Regions from separate parts of the Nitratireductor sp. StC3 genome, predicted to be linked through region 1. Evidence: riboswitches for the same ligand, from Rfam matches in the RefSeq annotation. Region 1 holds a riboswitch; the other holds the start of a gene.
What was found. A riboswitch is a leader RNA that binds a small molecule or an ion and turns the genes downstream of it on or off. The one in region 1 is predicted to bind cobalamin.

Region 1 (10,028 bases):
GCGCCACGACCGATCGAGCGCACCGCCTCGACCATGCGGCCGTCGCGCCCCAAAATTTCGTCGGCCAGCGCGACCAGCCGGATATTCGGCGTCGCGGAGGGCGAGAGACGGCGCAATGTGCGGGCGAGTTCGGCTTCGCCGCGCATGGGCGCCAAGGCGGCGGCGATGATGTAGGCGGAGGCGGTGGAGCGCGAAATGCCGGCAAAGCAGTTGATCACAAGTGGCGTGGCCCGATCCCAACCCCTGCCGAATTCGATCAGGCTTTCGACATGCGCGCTGGCCGGCGCCACCATGTCTGGCGCTTCCTCGACGATGTCGTGCATCGACAGCAAAAGGTGCTGATCGGCGGCGATCGGCGCCGGCCGGTCGAACGGGGTTCCGTGTTTGAGCAGCGTCAACAGCCGGCGCGCGCCGGTCGCGCTGATCGTCTCGCCGAGACGCGACAGGGGGCAGACCCAGATCATCATTTTTTTGCCTCCTTGGCCGGATCGGTTTGCTGGTTTCGCGCGGACCATGCCGCAAGCGCGGCCTCGAGCCGTGGCCAGGCGTCGTCGTCGGGCAGGCCGATCCGCAGACAATCCGGCCGGGCTTGGAAGCGGCGGGTGAAAATGCCGGCCGCGCCCAGCCATGCAAACAGGTCCGGCGCGGCCGGATCGCGCAGGAAGGCGTAAAGCGCGGTGCCGCCGCGGGGCTCGATCCCGGCTGTGGCAAGCACGGCGTCGAGACGCGCACGCTCGGCCCCCAACCGGGCGCGCATCCGCGTCTGCCAGGCCTGGTCCGCCAGCGCCCGCAGGCCGATCTCGAGCGTCGGGCCGGAGACCGCCCAGGGCCCGAGCGTAGCGGCCAATCCGGCCACAAGGTCCGGCGCGCCGAGTGCAAAGCCGAGCCTGATGCCGGCAAGGCCGAAAAATTTCCCGAACGAGCGCAGCACGACGACCCCGCCTTCCCCGCAGGCGTCGCCGAGAGAATGCGCGGCGGGACCGACATCCATGAACGCCTCGTCGAGCACCAGCAAACCGCCCTTGGCGTGCATATGGCCGGCGAGCGCGAGCAGGGTTTCGCGTGCGACGACGCGGCCATCCGGATTGTTCGGGTTGACGATGACGGCAAGATCGGCGTCGTAGAGCGCATCGACATCGCTCACCTCCTCGACCGCATGGCCGGCAAGGCGCGCGCAGCGCCCATGTTCGGCATAGGTCGGTCCGAGCACGCGGGCCCGGCCGGCGGGGATCTGCCGCATCACAAGCGGCAGCAAGGCCTGGGTTCCGGGCGCGGCCACAACGGCGGCATCCGGCCCGGCGCGATAGGCGCCGGCGGCAAGGCGTGCCAGTTCGGCGATCCGGCCCGGCTCGGGCAGGCGCGAAAAAGCGGTGGCCGGCAGGTCGAAAAGCGGATAGGCGTGCGGGTTGATGCCGGTCGACAGGTCGACCCACGGTCGCGGCGCATCGGGAAACAGCGCCCGGGCCGCGTCGAGGCTGCCGCCATGATCGCAAACCGCGTTTTTTTCAGCCCGTTGCAACGCCATGTTCTTGTCCATCGCCTTTCTGTCGCTGCTTGTCGAGCGGGCCGCCGGCTATCCCGACCGCCTGTTCATGGCGATCGGCCATCCGGTGACCTGGATCGGCGCGCTGATCGACCGTCTCGACCGGCGCTGGAATCGGGAGACGGACAGTCCGGCGCGTCGCCGGCATGCCGGGCTGGCCGCGCTCGTCACCATTGCGCTGCTCGCCGGCGGCGCCGGGCTGGGCCTGCAGGCGCTGCTTATGACCCTGCCCGCCTCCATAGCCCTCGCGCTCGCTGCCTGCCTGGCGGCAACGCTGATCGCGCAAAAAAGCCTCGACGATCATGTCGCGGCCGTCGCCGGCGCGCTGGAAACCGGCGGCCTCGACGCCGGACGGGCGGCGGTGTCGCAGATCGTCGGGCGCGATCCCGACACGCTCGACGAGGCCGGGGTGAGCCGCGCGGCGATCGAGAGTCTGGCGGAAAACTTCTCCGACGGCGTCACCGCGCCGCTCGTCTGGCTCGCGCTCGCCGGCTTGCCGGGCATCGCGGTCTACAAGGCGGTCAACACGGCCGATTCGATGATCGGTCACCGCACACCGCGCCACGAGGACTTCGGTCGCGCCGCCGCCCGCTTCGACGATCTGATCAACCTGCCGGCCTCGCGGCTGACGGCACTGGCGCTGGTGGCGGCCGCGGCCCTTCTGCCATCCATGTCCGGACGCAACGCCTGGCGGGCGGTCCGGCGCGACGCGAAAAACCACCGCTCGCCCAATGCCGGCTGGCCGGAGGCGGCGATGGCCGGCGCGCTCGGCCTGGCGCTCGCCGGCCCGCGCTCCTATGGCGGACATGTGGTGGACGACGCGGTGATGGGCCAAGGCGGCCGTCGGAGCGCCGACGCGACAGATATTCGCCGTGCGCTTACCCTTTACCGGTGGGCGGACGGGCTGTTGATCCTGTTGACCGGCGCGCTCGCCGCCTTGGTCAGCGCGCATTTTTGATCAGCCCGTCAATGTCGAGATGGGCCTCCATGTGGTCGGCCAGACCGTCGAGCGCGGCTTCGACGCCGCCCTCGTAATCGAGCCCGGATGCGCCGCCGCCGAGACGCTCCAGCCAGGCGGCGCGCTGGCGATCGTCGGCGAACAGGCCGTGTACATAGGTTCCCGCGACGCGACCGTCGGGTGCGGTCGCGCCGTCGGCCCGACCGGCGATGGCGGCGAACGGCCGTGCGGCATCGGGTCCTGCGGTGACGCCGATATGCATCTCATAACCGTGGAAAGGCACGCCGTCGGCCGTGTCGCCACGCACCTCGACCAAAGCCTTTTCGCCTGTCAGGCGGGTGTCGACCTCGAGCAAACCGAGGCCTTTCACCCGTCCTGCCTGCCCTTCGACGCCGTCCGGATCGTCGATGGTGCGGCCGAGCATCTGGTAGCCGCCGCACAGGCCGAGCACGAAGCCGCCGCGGCGGCGGTGGGCCGCGATATCGACATCGAAGCCGGCCGCGCGCAGGGCGGCCAGATCCGCGATCGTTGACTTGGAACCGACCAGCAGCACCAAGTCGGTATCGCCGGGAACCGGCATGCCTGGCCACAACCGTGTCAACGCCACGTCGGGTTCGGCCTCGAGCGGGTCGAGATCGTCGAAATTGGAGATATGCGGCAGGATCGGCACCGCGACCTTCACCCGCCCCCCGGCGCGGCCGCGGCGATCCTTGCCGGTCAGCGCCAGCGCGTCCTCCGCCGGCAGGCGGTTGGCGTCGGCAAAATGCAACAAAAGCCCGAAGGAGGCCCAGCCGGTACGCCGCGCAATCTCGTTGATGCCGTCGACGAACAAGGCCGGATCGCCGCGAAAACGGTTGACGAGAAACCCGACGACGAGCGCGGCGTCGGCCGGATCGATCACCGCTTTGGTGCCGACCAGACTGGCGATGACGCCGCCCCGGTCGATATCGCCGATCACCACCACCGGCACGTCGGCGGCGCGCGCGAAGCCGAAATTGGCGATGTCGTTGGCACGCAGATTGGTTTCGGAGGCACTGCCGGCGCCTTCGACCAGCACGATATCGGCCTCTTCCTTCAGACGCGCGAAACTGTCGAGCACGGCCGGCAGCAGACTGGGCTTGACGCCCTGATAGTCGGCCGCGCGCGCGGTGCCCCGGACCCGCCCCTGGACGACGATCTGCGCGCCCGTCTCGCCCTGCGGCTTCAACAGAACCGGGTTCATGTGTACACTGGGCGTCACGCCGGCAGCGCGGGCCTGCAAGGCCTGGGCGCGGCCGATCTCGCCGCCGTCGGCGGTGACGGCGGCGTTGTTCGACATGTTCTGCGGCTTGAACGGACGTACGCGCAGGCCGCGCTTGGTCAGGGCGCGCGCCAGGCCGGCCACGACCAGCGTCTTGCCGACATCGGAGCCGGTGCCCTGGAACATCAGCGCACGGGCCGTCATGGCGGCGTCTCGCGGGCCCGACAAACAGACATTGCTAGAACTCGATACCCTTTTGCGCCTTCACGCCGGCGGCGAAATGATGCTTGACCTGCCCCATCTCGGTGACGAGGTCCGCGGCCTCCGCCAAGGCGGGCTTGGCGTTGCGACCGGTGACGACGACATGCAGATCGTCGCGCCGGGCCTTGAGCGCCTCGACAATCTTTTCCACGTCGAGATAGTCGTAGCGCAGGGCAATGTTGAGCTCGTCGAGAATGACGAGGCCGATTTCGGGATCGGCCATCAATGCCTCGGCTTTGGTCCAGGCGGCCTCGGCAGCGGCCACGTCGCGCTTCAGGTCCTGGGTCTCCCAGGTGAAGCCCTCGCCCATCGCATACCATTCCACCTTGTCGCCGAAGGTCAAAAGCGCGTCCTTCTCGCCGGTGTGCCATGCGCCCTTGACGAACTGGACGACGCCGACCTTGCGGCCGTGGCCGAGCATGCGCAGCGCGAGCCCGAAGGCCGCCGTCGACTTGCCCTTGCCCGGGCCGGTATTGACGATCAGCAGGCCCTTTTCGATCTTTTTCGACGCCACTTCGGCGTCCTGAACGGCCTTGCGCTTCTCCATCTTTGCGCGATGGCGCGCGGCCTCGGTTTCGCTGACTTGTTTCATCTATTTCACCCGCATCGGCAGTCCGGCGACCATGAAAACGACCTCGTCGGCCACGGCCGCGACCGCCTGGTTGAGGCGCCCGGCCGCGTCGCGAAAACGGCGGGCGAGCGCGTTGTCCGGCACGATGCCGAGGCCGACCTCGTTGGCGACCGCGACCCAAAACCCGCGCGGGGCGGCAAGCGCGGCGACCAGACCGGCGGTCTCGGTCTCCACGTCCCGGCCGGCCAGCATCTGGTTCGACAACCACAAGGTCAGGCAGTCGACCAGAACCGGCCCTTCGGCCTCCGGCGTGGCCAAAGCCCCGACAAGATCGAGCGGCGCATCGTGCGTCGACCAACGCCGGTCGCGCCGGGCCCGATGTGTGGCGATGCGCTCACTCATTTCGGCATCGAAGGCCTGCGCGGTCGCCAGATAGGTCCAAGGCGCCGGCTGCGCCTCGATCAGCGTTTCGGCGTGCGCGCTCTTGCCCGAGCGCGCACCACCAAGCACCAGGATCAGCCGTCCTTTGTCAGGCAAAGCTTGTCCGCGAATTGTCGGCCTGGCCGAAAAAGCGCGGCCGCAGCGCACCGACGGCCGCGCCCAGCACCAGCCAGAAGACGAGGTTGGTGACGGTGACGACAACGACGAAGCGGTGATGCAGATCGGCCGGAACCGGCGATTCGTGGCTGACCGGCTGTGGCGCGCCGATCAGATGCGGCGCGACGATCAGCGCCACCCCGACCACCGCCCACACGGCCGAGGCGCGAAACGCGATCAGCGCCAGGCCGGCCGCGGTCGCGGCCACGGTGGCGATCCACCATATCTGCCGGGCAACAAGATCGGCAGCCGGCATGGCCGGCAATTCGGGCGGCAGGCCAAGGCCGGGCGCCAGGGTGAAAACGGCGAAACCGGCAAAACCCCAGACGAGACCCTGACGCCAGCCGGCGATGCCACCGGCGAGTTCCGACGCCGCGACCAGCAAAAGCCCGAATCCGACACCGGTAACGATGGCGGCGAGTGCCGTATAGAGGTTTCGTTCCATTCCGTCGGCCGGCGCCCAGGCTTCCACGCCATCCTCCGCCTCGGAGACGGCGGCCTCGCCATGATGGTCGCCGCCAGCGCCCTCGAAGGTCTCGGCCTGGAGGATCAGCGGCACGGTCGCGTAGATCTGCATGGCCGTCAGCACGAGCCCGGCCAAAAGTCCGGCGAGCGCCGCGACGAACACGACGTTGCGAAGATCAGACATGTCGAACAATCCGTTAGTGGCAGGGAAATGCCATGGAGTGGCGATAGTCGTGGGCGGCATTGTGGACCGCCTCCATCGGGGCGAAGCCCGAAACCGCGACGACAAAAAGCCCGAGTAGCGCGGCCATCGCTAACGGCATGGCCCGGGATCGGGTCGAGACGGGTGCGCCCAAGGTCGTGGTGTTCGAATTCATGTCCTGTCCTTTCGCCCTCCACCCGAGGGCCTTGGCATTGCGTTCGCGACGACGGCAGGTTTCCTGGCTTGCGGCTCGACGCTCCCTGCCCGCCTTCCCGAAGCAGCGCTTCAGTGGCCTGTGGGGTGGAGCTTGCCGCCTACAGTTGCGGGGGCAGCCGCGGATTTGGGCACGAGGCCCGCACCGCATTCCCTTCTTCCCTCGGGAACCATCGACGATCGGAAACATAACGCAAATCGAAACGGGCGCAAACCTCAATTCACCCGCTCCGCTGTCCCGATGCCGACATCACGGCCCGGGACCGGCCGTCGGTGGTGCTCGCGCTCAGATGCTGAGCGCGAGCACCACCGACAGGATCAGCAGCGCGGCGAAGGCGACGTTGACAATGCGGTTGAGCCGCGGCTCGCGCAGAACTCGGGTCAGAAGGGCACCGCCGGCGAGCCAGACCGTATTGACCAGGGTGAGGATGACAAGCAGCAATCCGGCCTTGATGAACGCGTCGACGGTGGAGGAACCGGCAAACAATACGAAGCCGGTAAACATCGCCGCCATCGCCGCGTAGGCCTTCGGGTTGAGCAGGGAAAGCACGATCCCGTCGCCGGCGGAAGGCGCCGGTTTTGTCTGCCGCGCCTCCGACAGCGGCGGCGCGTTGGCGATACGCCAGGCGAGATAGAGGAAATAGGCCGCCGCAGCGGCCGTCACCACGGGCCCGAGCGCGGGCACGGCCAGGACGATTGCGATCACCCCGCTCGCCGTCAGCCCCATGACCAGCACCATACCGAGGAGAAGTCCCGTCATGTAGCCGAGGCCGCGCCGGGCACCGAACGCGGCGCCTGTCGCGGCGAGGCTCAGCGTGTTGGGACCCGGACTGCCGGTCAGCACGAAGCCGGCGACGAGGAACCCGATCAGGTCTTCCATGGTGTGCGTCCGTTGCGATCCAGCCGGAAATGACAGGTTCCTACAGTCGAGACGCGGCGGCAAGCCGCCTGGCGCAGCTTGGATTGACAGTCCCGGCGCTCGCGGCCTAAATGCCGGCCTGACGGTTCCCTTCCACGCGGAAGGGCTAAGAGGGAACGCGGTGCGAAGCGACCGGCTTCAACTCCGCGGCTGTCCCCGCAACTGTGAGCGGCGAGCTTCGCGTCGATTGCCACTGGATTTGTCCGGGAAGGCGGCGCGGTGCGGCGACCCGCAAGCCAGGAGACCTGCCGTCGCAACAGCAATCCTAACCGTCCGGCGGGTGACCCGGGCAAGGAGTTCGACGATTGACTTTCGACGACAGGACTGATTCGTCCGCCACGGACCCGGCCGCAACGGCAGACGCGCCGACGCCCGCCACAGCGACAATCCTTGTGTGCAGTTCATGCCGCGGCGCGGACGGCGCCGACGACCGGCCGCGTCCGGGACATTTTCTCGCCGAGGCCGCACGCGCGGCCAGCGACGATACCAGCATCCGGATCGTGGAGATCGAATGCCTGGGCAATTGCAAGCGCCGGCTGAGCGCGGCGCTGTTGCGCGAGGGGGCCTGGAGCTACGTGTTCGGCGACCTCGCGGTCGAAAACGGGGCCGACCTGGTGGCCGGAGCCAAGCTCTTCCAGACCTCCGAGAACGGGCTCATGCCCTGGCGCGGACGGCCCGAATGTCTCAAGCGCGGGGTCGTCTCCAGATTGCCGCCCGCAACCGCCATCGCCCCTGCCGCAACCCAAAAGGTTTCATCATGACTGCTTCCGCCGACCGCGTCCCCTGCACCGTCGTCACCGGTTTCCTCGGGGCCGGCAAGACGACGCTGATCCGCAACCTGATCGAGAACGCCAATGGCCGGCGTATCGCCATCATCGTCAACGAGTTCGGCGATGTCGGCATCGACGGCGAAATCCTGAAAGGCTGCGGCATCGAGAACTGCCCGCAAGAAAACGTGCTCGAACTGGCCAATGGCTGCATCTGCTGCACGGTCGCCGACGATTTCGTGCCGGCGCTCGATCAGATCCTGGCGCGCGAGCCGAAAGTCGACCACATCCTGATCGAGACCTCCGGCCTGGCCTTGCCCAAACCGCTGGTGCAGGCGTTCCAGTGGCCGGCGATCAAGGGGCGGGTGACCGTCGACGGCGTGGTGGCGGTGGTCGACGGGCCGGCGCTCGCCGACGGCCGGGTCGCCGCGGACATGGATGCGCTCGCCGCCCAGCGCGCGGCCGACGAAACGCTCGACCACGACGATCCGGTCGAGGAAGTGTTCGAGGATCAGGTTGCCTGCGCCGACCTGGTGATTTTGTCAAAAAACGACCTGCTTGACGAAAATCAGGCCGGCCGCGCCCGCGCGGCGGTGGAGCGCCACCTTGCGCGCGCGGTTAAAATCGTGCCGGCCGCCAACGGCAAGGTCGATGCCTCCGTGCTGCTCGGGCTGGGGCTGGCGGTCGAGGACGATATCGAAAACCGGCGCACGCATCATGACGGCATGCTCGACCACGAGCACGACGATTTCGACACGCATGTGATCGAGCTGCCCGCGATTTCCGATCCCGACGCGCTGGCGCGCCGGGTGACGACGGCGGCGGAAAATGCCGGCGTGCTGAGGCTCAAGGGTTTTGCACATGTCGAGGGCAAGCCGATGCGCCTGCTGGTGCAAGCGGTGGGACCGCGCGTGTCGCATTATTACGACCGCGCCTGGGGCCCGGACGAAGCCAAGGGCACGCGCCTGGTGGTGATCGGGCTCAAGGGCCTGGATCGCGAGGCGATCGAAAAGACCCTGGCGGCATAGGAGGACGAACCGCAGCGCGATGCACATCCTCGCCACCAGTTCCGCGACGCTCGACGATCTGATCGAGCCGGTCGACTTGCGCCAGGCGCCGGCCGACATGGTGGCGTTGTCGTTCACCGACAGCGATCTTTCGGCGCTGGCCGCCGCCTGGCGGGCCGAAGGCGAGGCGGTGCCGTCGCTGAGGCTCGCCAGCCTGCGCGAGTTGCGCCACCCGATGTCGGTCGATCTGTGGCTCGACAGCGTCGCCGCCCGGGCGAAAGTGATCCTGGTGCGGCTTCTGGGCGGCTATGACTGGTGGCGCTACGGCTGCGACCGGTTGGCCGAGATCGCGCGTAAAAGGGGCATCGCGCTGGCACTGTTGCCGGGCGAGTGCCGCGAGACCGACGAGCGGCTCGCCGCGTTGTCGACGATCGCTGCCGAGGAGCAGGCCGGCCTGCTCGCCTATTTCCGCGAGGGCGGGACGGCGAACATGCGCGCGCTGCTGCGCCGGATGGCGATGCACGCCGGTCACGACATCGAGGTCGAACCGGCGACACCGCTGCCCAAGGCCGGGTTTTATTGTCCCGGCCTCGGCGCGGTCGACGCCGCGACCGCGCTGGCCGCGCGGCCGGACGGCGCGGCGACAGTGCCGCTGCTGTTTTACCGTTCGATGCTGCTTGCCGAGGACGTCGCGCCGATCGACCGGCTTTTCGAGGCGATGGCCGCGCGCGGGATGTTTGCCCTGCCGCTGTTCGTCTCCAGCCTGAAGGATCCGGCGGTCCGCGCCTTCCTGACCGATACGGCGCGGCAGCAGGCGGCGCGCGCCATCGTCACCACGACGGCCTTTGCCAGCGGTGCGGAACCCGGCGCCGAAACGCTGTTCGACGCGCTCGGCGTGCCGGTGTTCCAGGCGGTGATCGCCACGACGCGGCGCGAAGCCTGGCAGAGCGGCGCGCGCGGTCTGGCGCCTGCCGACCTTGCCATACATGTCGTCCTGCCCGAACTCGACGGGCGCATCCTCGCCGGGGCGATCTCCTTCAAGGACGCTGTCGATAGCGGCGACGCGCTCGCCTATCGCGGCCAGGTCAACCGGCCCGAGCCCGACCGTGTGGACGGTCTCGCCGACCGGATCGCCGCCTTTCTGGCGCTTCAGGCGACGCCGCGCGCAAAACGCCGCATCGCCATCCTGATCCCCGATTATCCGGGCGCGGCCGGGCGCACCGGCTACGCCGTCGGGCTCGACGTGCCGGGCAGTGTCCTGGCCATGCTCGCCGACCTTAAGGCG
Region 2 (10,028 bases), on a different contig from region 1:
CCGGCGTCGATCTCAACAAGCCCGGGATCGAGATCATCAATGCGCGCCTGTCGCGCCGCAACGGCATTTATGCCGACTATCTGTACGAACGCCTGCAGCGCAAAGGCTTCCTGTTTCGCGACTGTCAGCGGCTGATCAACAACGACCGCAACCATTTCGCCGGCGCCATGGTCGCGCTCGGCGATGCAGACGCGATGGTGACCGGCGTGACCCGCAACTATTCCACCGTGCTCGACGACGTGCGCCGGGTGATCGACGCCAAACCCGGCCATCGGGTGATCGGCGTGTCGATCGCGCTGTGCCGCGGACGCACCGTCATCGTCGCCGACACCGCCGTGCACGACATGCCCAATTCGGAGCAGATCGCCGACATCGCCGAGGAGGTGGCCGGCTTTTCGCGGCGCATGGGCTACGAGCCGCGCGTGGCCATGCTCGCCTATTCGACCTTCGGACACCCGCCGGGCGAGCGCTCAGAGCGCGTGCAGGAGGCCGTCAAGATCCTCGACAAGCGCCGGGTCGATTTCGAGTATGACGGCGAGATGGCCGCCGACGTCGCGCTCAACCCGAAGCTGATGGCGCAATATCCGTTCTGCCGGCTGTCGGGGCCGGCCAATGTGCTGGTCATGCCGGCCTTCCACTCGGCCTCGATCGCCACCAAGATGCTGCAGGAACTGGGGGGCTCGATGGTGATCGGCCCGTTGCTGGTCGGGCTGAACAAGCCGGTGCAGATCGTCTCGCTCAACGCCAAGGACAGCGACATCGTCAACATGGCCGCGATCGCGGCCTACAATGCCGGGGCATGACCGTTCCGCCCGGCCCTTAAAAAGGGCCGGGCAAGGCCGCCATCAGTGTCCCGGCCTGTCGTCCTCGGCCTCGTCGTCGGCGGCCGGCTCGAAGCGCGCCTGCCATTGCGTCAGCAATCGCAGGCGGGCGTCCTCGCCGCGATGGCCGCAGCGGTGCATCTCCTGGCGCAGGGCGAGCCGCAGGGCCGAGCGCGCGAGGCGGGTTTCGGACGGCGTGAACTCGTCGGGCGCTTCGCCGCGCGACAGGGCGGTTAGCAACCGGTTCTTCTCCGCGACCGCCTCGGGAAGGCCATACTTCGTCAAAAGGGCCTGGAAACCGGCATCCAGCGTGGCGTCGAAGGCCCGGTCCTCACCCAACGGGCCGATCACCGGATGACCCGGATGCAGCGCTGCGAGCGGCATCAGCCCGTCGGGAATCGGCGTGTTGGCGGAATGGGTGCGGCCCGACTTGAGAAGCTTGGGCAGAACGTGGGTATGCGGCCCCGGCGGCGACACGCCGCCCGTGTCGGGACCGCCGATCTTCTGGTAGACCTCGACCCGGCCGATCCCGGTGACGGCGACGCGATGCGGATGGGCCGAAAGGATCGCCGCCATTGCCGGATTGCCCGGCTCCAGCAGCGAGCGACCGAGCGACGACCGCAAAACGGCAAGCAGCGCGGCGTCTCGGGTCCGGATGCAGAAATCCGATTGCGGCAGCGACAGCCCCATGTCGAACAGGATCGCGCCGCGATCCGCCTCGCGAATGGCGCCGTCGTCGGGGCCGAGTTCGCTGAGCGTCGCGCGGCAGGCGCGGCGGGCCGCGGTCTGCGGCAGGCACAGCGCCAGCGCATGGCTCCAGCGATGCCGTTTCGGGCTCAGCGTCTCGTAGGCGACGGGAACGACCGCCGCCAGCGCGGCACGGTCGAGCGCGATGCCGCCGCGGGCGGTGGCGCGCGTCAGGGTGGCGGGATCGTCCACGACCGTCGTCTCGCCGTCGTCGTGATGAAATTCGGCGATGGCGCCGAAAGTGCCCATGCTCCAGCCGCACTGCCAGTCGGCCAGGGCGCGTCGCAACAGATTTTCAAGATCGTTCACCGGAGCACCGTCCTTTCGTCCTTGGCGTTCTGTGTCGTCAGATCCAGCGGCTGCACGACGAGACCGCCGGCCGCCTCGCCGAAAAAGGCTTCGACGGCATAGATGTCCCGCAGGCGTTTCGGGCTCAGCACCTGCCGGGGCGGACCGTCGGCGACGATGCGGCCACGGTCGAGCAGCACCAGCCGCGTGCACCAGCGCGCCGCAAGCCCGAGATCGTGCAAGGAGGCGACGACGCCGCGACCCTCGCGGGCGAGATCCGCGAAGAGGCGCATCAGGCCGATCTGGTGCTCGGGATCGAGGCCGGCGGTCGGCTCGTCGGCAAGCAGCAGCGGCGCCTCCTGCGCCAGCGCGCGGGCGATCAGCACCCTGGCCTTTTCGCCGCCCGACAGCGCCGTCGCCTGGCGGTGGCGGAAGGCGGCGATCTCCATGCGCGCGAGCGCGGCGTCGACCGCCGCGCGATCCTGCACCCCCGGAGCGGTCAACGGGCCGCGATGCGGGGCGCGGCCGAGCCCGACCAGCATCTCGACCGAGACCGGCCAGGCGATCTCGCGCTCCTGCGGCAGGTAGGCGATGCGCAGGGCGCGCTCCCGCGCCGACAGCCGCGCCGCCGGCATGCCGCCGATCTCCGCCGTGCCGCGTGCCGCGACCAATCCCAGCGCCGCGCGCAGCAGGGTCGACTTGCCGGCACCGTTCGGCCCGATCAGTCCGACGAATTCGCCTTCGCCGACGCGCAGCGACACGTCGTCGAGAACCTCGCGGCCGCCAAGCGCGACACCGATCCCGGACAGGGCAAGCAGGCTCATGTCAGCCTCCCGCGGCTGCGCCAGATCAGCCAGAGGAAGAACGGCGCGCCGACGATCGCCGTCAGAACGCCGAGCTTCAGGTCGCGGCCGGGCGCGATCAGCCGCACCAGGATGTCGGCCGCCAGCAAGACGCAGGCGCCGCCGAGTGCCGATGCCGGCAAAAGCCTTGACGGGCGCGCGCCGACCAAGGGCCTGAGCAGATGCGGCACGACCAGGCCGACAAAGCCGATCGCGCCGGCCACCGCCGTCGCCGCGCCGACGCAGGCCGCGGTGCCGAAAACGGCGAGGAACCGCACCCGGCGCATGTCGACGCCGAGGCTCGTGGCGGCGTCGCCGCCCAGCGTCAGCGTATCGAGCGGGCGGGCGAGCATGGCCAGCATCGCCCAGCCGAGGAGGATGAACGGGCCGGCCAGCCAGACATGGTCCATGGAGCGGTCGGTGAGCGAGCCCAGCATCCAGAACAGGATTTCGAGCGCGGCGAACGGGTTGGGCGACAGGTTGAGCGCCAGCGAGGTCATCGCCCCGGCGAAGCTCGACACCGCGACGCCGGCCAGAATGACGGTCAGCGTGCCGCCATGCATGCCGGCCAATGCCTGGACGACGAGCACACCGACAACCGCGGCCGCCAGCGCCGACAGCGGCAGGGCGAGCGGAAAGGCGGCCGACAGGCCGGTATAGATCGCCAGCACGGCGCCGAGCGAGGCCGAGGCGCTGACCCCGATCAACCCCGGCTCTGCCAGCGGATTGCGCAGATAACCCTGCAGCGCGGCGCCCGAAAGGCCGAGCGTGGCGCCGATCATCAGGCCAAGCAGCGCGCGCGGCAGGCGTATTTCGCGCATGATCAGAACGATCGCGCCGCCATCGCCGGAGACGAGCGCGGCAAGCGAATCGGCAAAACCGATCGCCGCGGGCCCGACCGTCAGCGACAGGACGAACAACACCGTTGTCGCGCCGCCGAGCAGTGCCAGCAACAGGCGGTAGCGTGCCACCTCACTCATTCCGGGCCGCCCGCTGCCGGTCGTCCATGGCCTGTTTGAGGATGCGAGCGGCAATCAGCGTGAAAGGGGCGCCGCACAGCCAGTATTTGTCCGGGATTTCGACCTCCGCGACCTGGTGCGCAAAGGCGCGGAAGGCCGGATGACGAAAATTTTCCTGGGCGAGCGCGGGACTGTCGAAGCGCCGTGCGCCGGTCACGACCAGGTCGGGATCGGCGGCGATCAGGCTTTCCAGCGGCAGCCGACCGGCTCCGAAGATGCCCAGCGAAGCGGCGATGTTGTCGAGCCCGGTTTCGGCGATGACGGCGTCGGCGAGCGAGCCCGGCCCGACCGTATAGCTGTTGGAGGAATAGACGGCCACCGAGCCCTGAGCCGGCGATGCGGCCAGCGCGACAAGCCCGGCGTTAAGATCGGCAAGCAGCATGGCCGCCCGCTCCTGCCGGTTGAGGATCGCGCCCATGCGGGCAATGTTTTGCCGGACGTCGTCGAAACCGGTTTCCGGCGCGAACTCCTCGACGCGGAAGCCGAGCCGGCGCAGCAACGCCACCGTTGTGCGCGTCGTGTAGGTGCCGGCAATTACCAGATCCGGCCGCATCAGGAAGATTTCCTCCGCCAAGCCGTGATTGGCGACATAGGCGCGAGCGCGTGCGGCAAGCACCGATGCGCCCGGATCGGCGGCCAGATACGAGACCGAATGGAGCTGGTCCTTGTCCGCGATCAGCATGGCGAGCTGGTCGGTGCACAGATTCATCGACACGACGCGGGCAGGTGCGGTTTCGGCGCGCGCCAGCGCCGGCGCGCAGACCGCCAGGGCGGCGGCGCACGCCGCCCCGAGCCATCGGCGAAGGACGCGTCGTTGCGTCATCGCGATCAGAAACTGCCCTTGAGGCCGAAAAAGGCGACCAGGCCCTGGGTGTTGTAGCCGAGCACGTCCTCGTACTCCTCGTCGAACAGGTTTTCGATGCGGGCGAACCCCTCGACTGTCTCGTTGAAGCGGAAGCTGCCGCCGACATTGACCACCGTATAGGGCTTCAGCCTCACACGGGAGGATGGAAAGGTCGAGAAGTCGAGATCGAGCATTTCGCCGTTGAAGACGACTTCGCCGAAGACGCGGGCACGGTTGTCGTAGAAATTATAGGCCGTGTTCAGCGATCCCGAATGCTTCGGCCGGCGCACTTCCACCAGGCGCGGCCCGCCGGCCACCGTCTGCTCGGTGGCGTCGGTATAGGTATAGGTCGCCGTGGCCGTGAACCCGTTGAACAGATCGACCGTCGCGGCGACCTCGACGCCCTGGCGCTCGCTGCGGCCGCCGAGATTGACCGGCGTCGGCAAAGGCCCGGCATAGGAGGTGGCGATCTCGTTGGTGAGATCCTGGTTGAAATAGGTCAGGTCGACGACCAGCATGCCGCCGAAAAAGCCCTGCTCGACGCCGACATCCCAGCCGAAACTCTCTTCAGGCAACAGGCCCGGATTGCCGACGAACTGGGTCGGCAGATACCCGAACTGCTCGAAGAAGGTCGGGTTGGTGACCCCGGTGCCCAGCGAGGCGTGCAGGCGGGTGTCGGTGCCGGGAATGCGCCAGGCAGCGCTGAGGCTGTAGGTGGTGACGTCGCTGAAGGCGTCGTTGTCGTCGCGCCGCAGCGCGGCGTTCAGGGAGACCTGATCGAGGAACTCGCCGCGATATTCGCCCACGAAGGAATTGGTGTTGCGGGCAAGCTTGTTCGTCAGGTGCGACGGCAGGAAGGTTTCCCGCTCCCACTCATATCCGCCGGTGAGACGGTGGCGGGCCTCCAGCAGGCTCGGCGTGTCGAATTCCCACGTCGCCTGGTAAAGACCGTTATAGCGAGCACCGGAATTGGACGAAGTCAGCGCCCCGCCGGCAAAGTTTTCGCGGAACGTATCGCTGCCGGTAAAGCGCAGCCGCTGGGTCAGCGCGCCGTCGAAGGCGACATGGGTCGCGCCGAGCGAGCCGAACAGTTCGCGGCTCGCGACCTGGTCGTCCGTGTCGAGCACCTGGCCGTAGGTCGGGCTGCCCCAGCCATAATCCTGCGCGTCGAGGTCGCTCTTGCGGTCCACGTAACGCAGCGTGCCGTCGACGCTGAGCGCGGGCGTCAGGTCGACCGTGAAACGACCGTTCATCGTGGCGTTGCGGTCGCCGTCGCGTTCGGTCCCGTAGTCGGAGACGTTGAAACCGCCTGTGTTGCGCAACAGGCCCGACAGCGCCACGTCGTAGTTCTCGCCGCCGCCGCGCATCGACAGGCCGCCGAGCCAGGTGCCGTCTGTGCCGGCCTCGGAGCGGATCGAGGTCGAAAATCCGTTGCGCTCGCCGCGCTTGGTGATGATGTTGATCACGCCGGCGGTGGCGTTGGAGCCCCAAAACGCGCTTTGCGGGCCGCGCAGCACCTCGATGCGCTCGATGTCGTCGACCAGAAGGCTGCCGAAATCGAACTCGCCCGAGGAGGTCTCGTTCATTTCGATGCCGTCGATCATCACCAGCACGTGGTTGCCTTCCGCGCCGCGCATGCGCAGCTGCGTCAGGCCGCCATAGGCGCCGGTGCGCGACACGGCCACGCCCGGCACCATGCGCAGGGCGTCGGCGACATAGCGCACCCGGTTCTGCTGCAAGGTCTCGCCCGGGATCACCGTGTGCGCGCGGCCGGACTTTTCAGCCTCCACCGGCGTGCGCCCCTCGCTGATCAACAACCGGTCGAGCTTGGTGATTTCGGTATCGGCGTCGCCCGTGTCCTCGGCCTGCGCGGTCGTCACACCGGCAAGCGCCAACGCGCCCGCTAGGATATGTTTTCTGTGCATAGCTGCCCCTCTTGCGGCTGGTCGCGCAACCCGACAGGGCGTTGCGCGGCATGACAAAACCGCAGGCGGAGATCGGTCAGGGGCAGATTGGCAGACATAGACGTTCTCACCCCTCGGCCGTTCCCGGCTGCGGCAACACTTCATCGAATGTCACCGCAACGGACGGCCGCGCCTGAACACACCCCGTGTCCTGGCATGGGTGACCGGTCCTGGCAGGTCTCCTGACTTCCGTCTCGTCGCCCGGCTCCGCCTTCCCGGCCGCGAACGGCCAGTGGCATCATGGAAGCGGGCTCAACGGTTACAGTTGCGGGGGCAGCCACGGATTTGGCCGGCATGCGACCTCACCGTGTTCCCTTTTCATCCACCCGAGGGCGGAACCAGATCCGAGCGCGACCCTAGAGATATCAGCAAAAGCTTGTCAAGCGCATACGCGGAGAACTCCGGCGTGGTCCATCGGAAAGTTCTCGCTCATCGTTCCGTGCCCGAATAGGCCGGGAGGCGCGTCTCGATCGTGGCGCAGAGATCGAGCAGCACCCGCTCCCTGCCCGGCTTGCCGACAACCTGGACGCCGAGCGGAATTCCGTTCGCATCGCGCCCGATCGGCAGGGTGACCACCGGCCATCCCAGCAAGGTAACCGGGACGGTGAAACGGGTCAGCGCGTCGAAATAGAAGAGCGGACCGGCGGCGGTGTCGAAGCGCTGTGCGTAGTCGCGCACCCCGGCCCTGTCCGAGCTCGGGGCGAGGTGCCGGAACGCGCACAAGCCGGTGACCGGCAAAGCCAGCGCGTCGAGGCCGTCAAAACGCGCGGCGGCCTCGCGCCGCGCTGCGGCCATGCGCGCCAGATTGTCGGCATGGCGCGCACCGTCCCTGCGATATCCGGCATGAACGTGGGCGAGGAAACCTGGCGAGCGCCGCGCCGGGCTCCGGTCACGCCGTAGCAGCCAGCGAATCGGCGCTGGGATCAGCGCACCGGTCTCGTAGCCCATGATCTCGCCGAAAAGCCTGTAGCTCTCGGGTTTAAACAGGAGACGCATCGGGTCGGTCTCGACGGCGATGCCCGTGGCGGCGAGCCGGGTGGAAAACCCGTCCCAGACCGCGCGGGCCGCTGCCTCCATCGGCGCGGGCCCATCCGGCGTCCACAGGCCGATCCGGTACGATCCCGACGTTTCTTTTCCGGCTTCGGCTCCGGCAAGACAGTCCCAGAGAAAGGCGAGATCGTCGACCCGCCGCGCGATCGGCCCTATCCGCGCGAAGTGTTGCAGGCGCTGCCCGCCGGGCAACATGCCGTCAGCAGGCCAGGCGTCCTCCGTCGGGGTAAGCGAGGTCACGCCGCACCATGCCGCCGGCAGGCGCAGCGAGCCGGCAAGATCGGCGCCGATATCGAGAAGGCTCATGCCGCTCGCCACCGCCGCCGCGCCGCCGCCCGAGCTGCCGCCGGCGGTGAAGCGGGGATCGTGCGGGTTGTTGGTGCGGCCGCGCCGTCGGTTGAACGTCTGGAAGTCGAGCGCGTTGGGCGGCAACGCGGTCTTGCCGGTCACCTCCGCGCCCAGCTCGACCAGCCTGGCCACGATCGTCGCGCTCGCCCGGTCCGCGCGCCGGCTGGGACGCTCGAGCCCGAATGTCCGCGGCCACCCCCCGGCCGCGATCTGGTCCTTGACCGTGACGGGCAGGCCGTTCAGCGGCCCTTTCGCCGTGCGGGGCGACTGTTCGCGACGGGCCTCGAACGCGTTGACGACCGGTTCGACGTCTTCGCGTCGGGCGCGCAAGGCGCCATAGAGGGCTTCGCGCGTCGCTTCGTTTGCGAGCCCGGCGACGGTCTCGCGCAAAGGACGGGTCAGGATTTCGGGTATGTCGATGGTCATGGTCTTCCCCAACGCTGCGTTCGCCCCGTTGGATAAGTCCCGCCGACCGGCCTAGGCTTTCCCGATCGTGCTTTTGTGGACCGGAAGGTGGATAAGCGCACTCAGCGCTGCGCCCGGCGCCTCGATCCGCGACGTCAGATAGGTTTCCACCATCCATCCGGGCCGCAGCCTCAGGTTCAACCGGCCCAGGCCGACGCGCGCGGCGCGATGCCATGTCAGGTGCAGCGTGTTCAGCGGGCCGCGATGGGGAAAGATTGCGTAGAGCCCGGCCTCTATCCGCGTCCGCCCCTCCGCCCAGGCCAGGCCGCGCTCGGTGTCGAAAAGCGCACCGAAATGGGCGACGGCGCTCTGATCCTCGAAAGCGGCGGGACCCTGGGCATAACCGGCGGCGAAAGCCGCCTCGTCCTTGCCCAAGACGCGCGCCAGATCGTCGAACGCGGCTTGTGTCGAAGCCAGGTCGGGGAAGTAGCGCCCGTCGATCATGCCGGTCGCCCGCCGCCAGCACAGCCATTGCCCCGGCAGTTCCATCAGATCGCAGGCCAAGGCAAACGATTGGGCCTCGACAGGTCTCAGGAAAGGCCGCGGCGGCGCGCCGCACAGGGCCGGATCGAGCCCATCCCGGCGAAAGGCATCGGGCGTGATGCCGAAATGCGCCTTGAAGGCACGCGTCAGCGCCGCGTGGGTCTCGAACCCGCAATCGAGTGCGATGTCGAGAATGCGCGCGTCGGTTTGCGAAAGCGCGATCGCCGCGCGTTCGAGCCGCCTGCTTCGGAGATAGCCGGCAACCGTTTCGCCCGTGGCCGCCGCGAAGCGGCGCTGGAAATGATGCTCGGCCATGCCGCTATCCCGGGCAAGGTCGGCGATCCGGTGGCGGGCGCTCAGATCGCGCTCGATGACAGCGCAGGCGCGGGCGATTTTGGTGGCGTTGCGTGCGGCAGTGTCGGATGGGGCTGACATTGCCCGTCATTACGGAAAAATCGTCGGTGATCAAAGCCCGCAGCTTTCCGCGCCGGGCCCGGCGTCGGCATGTGTGACAGCCGTTCGCCGAACGCAGCGGGAAAATTTTCGAGACCGCATGCTGCCGAACATGGTCGGTTCGTGGTAGCCGTTCGCCACACGCGCGCATCATCCAGCGAAACCGAACGGGAGTTTCCCCATGCAGCTCAATGTCTATCTGTCCGGTGAAATCCATACCGACTGGCGCGAGACGATCGTGTCGGCCTGCGAAGGGCTCGACATCGACTGGTACGGCCCCGTGACCGACCACAGCGCCTCCGACGATTGCGGCGTGGAGATCTTCGGCGCCGAAAGCGACAAGTTCTGGCACGACCGCAAGGGGGCGCTGCTCAACGCCGTGCGCATCCGCACCGGCATCGAGCGCGCCGACGTGCTGGTGGTGTGTTTCGGCGAAAAATACCGGCAATGGAACGCGGCCTTCGACGCCGGCTATGCGGCAGCGCTCGGCAAACCGTTCATCGTGCTGCACCCGCCCGAATTCGACCACGCGCTGAAGGAGGTCGACGCCGCCGCCAACGCGGTCGCGCGGACCCCCGACGAAGTGGCGCGCGCGCTGCGCTACCTGATCACCGGCGCCCTATAAGGCGTTTGCAGGCGAAGTGGCCGCCGGCCCGCCGTTTCAACTGCGTCGAACAATAGGGTAGAACCGGCACGCGCGGGCG

Region 2: linked by a shared signal. The riboswitch ahead of C7T96_RS19510 (TonB-dependent receptor) and the one ahead of C7T96_RS17020 (CbtB domain-containing protein) in region 1 are both predicted to bind cobalamin.

Annotation. Positions count from the first base shown of each region.
Region 1 covers NZ_PYBP01000008.1:170,318-180,345, forward strand. The annotation lists gene C7T96_RS16985 (tyrosine phosphatase family protein) at 1-464, opposite strand, end outside; gene cobD (threonine-phosphate decarboxylase CobD) at 464-1,525, opposite strand; gene cbiB (adenosylcobinamide-phosphate synthase CbiB) at 1,524-2,501, shown strand; gene C7T96_RS17000 (cobyric acid synthase) at 2,485-3,945, opposite strand; gene cobO (cob(I)yrinic acid a,c-diamide adenosyltransferase) at 3,980-4,594, opposite strand; gene cobU (bifunctional adenosylcobinamide kinase/adenosylcobinamide-phosphate guanylyltransferase) at 4,595-5,110, opposite strand; gene C7T96_RS17015 (CbtA family protein) at 5,103-5,819, opposite strand; gene C7T96_RS17020 (CbtB domain-containing protein) at 5,833-6,012, opposite strand; cobalamin riboswitch at 6,048-6,240, opposite strand; gene C7T96_RS17025 (LysE family transporter) at 6,337-6,930, opposite strand; cobalamin riboswitch at 7,036-7,237, shown strand; gene C7T96_RS17030 (DUF1636 domain-containing protein) at 7,362-7,730, shown strand; gene cobW (cobalamin biosynthesis protein CobW) at 7,727-8,764, shown strand; gene cobN (cobaltochelatase subunit CobN) at 8,784-10,028, shown strand, end outside.
Region 2 covers NZ_PYBP01000011.1:42,734-52,761, forward strand. The annotation lists gene C7T96_RS19485 (NADP-dependent malic enzyme) at 1-803, shown strand, start outside; gene C7T96_RS19490 (hypothetical protein) at 846-1,877, opposite strand; gene C7T96_RS19495 (ABC transporter ATP-binding protein) at 1,874-2,680, opposite strand; gene C7T96_RS19500 (iron ABC transporter permease) at 2,677-3,678, opposite strand; gene C7T96_RS19505 (ABC transporter substrate-binding protein) at 3,671-4,540, opposite strand; gene C7T96_RS19510 (TonB-dependent receptor) at 4,546-6,486, opposite strand; cobalamin riboswitch at 6,680-6,883, opposite strand; gene C7T96_RS19515 (amidase family protein) at 6,955-8,349, opposite strand; gene C7T96_RS19520 (helix-turn-helix domain-containing protein) at 8,401-9,306, opposite strand; gene C7T96_RS19525 (YtoQ family protein) at 9,506-9,949, shown strand.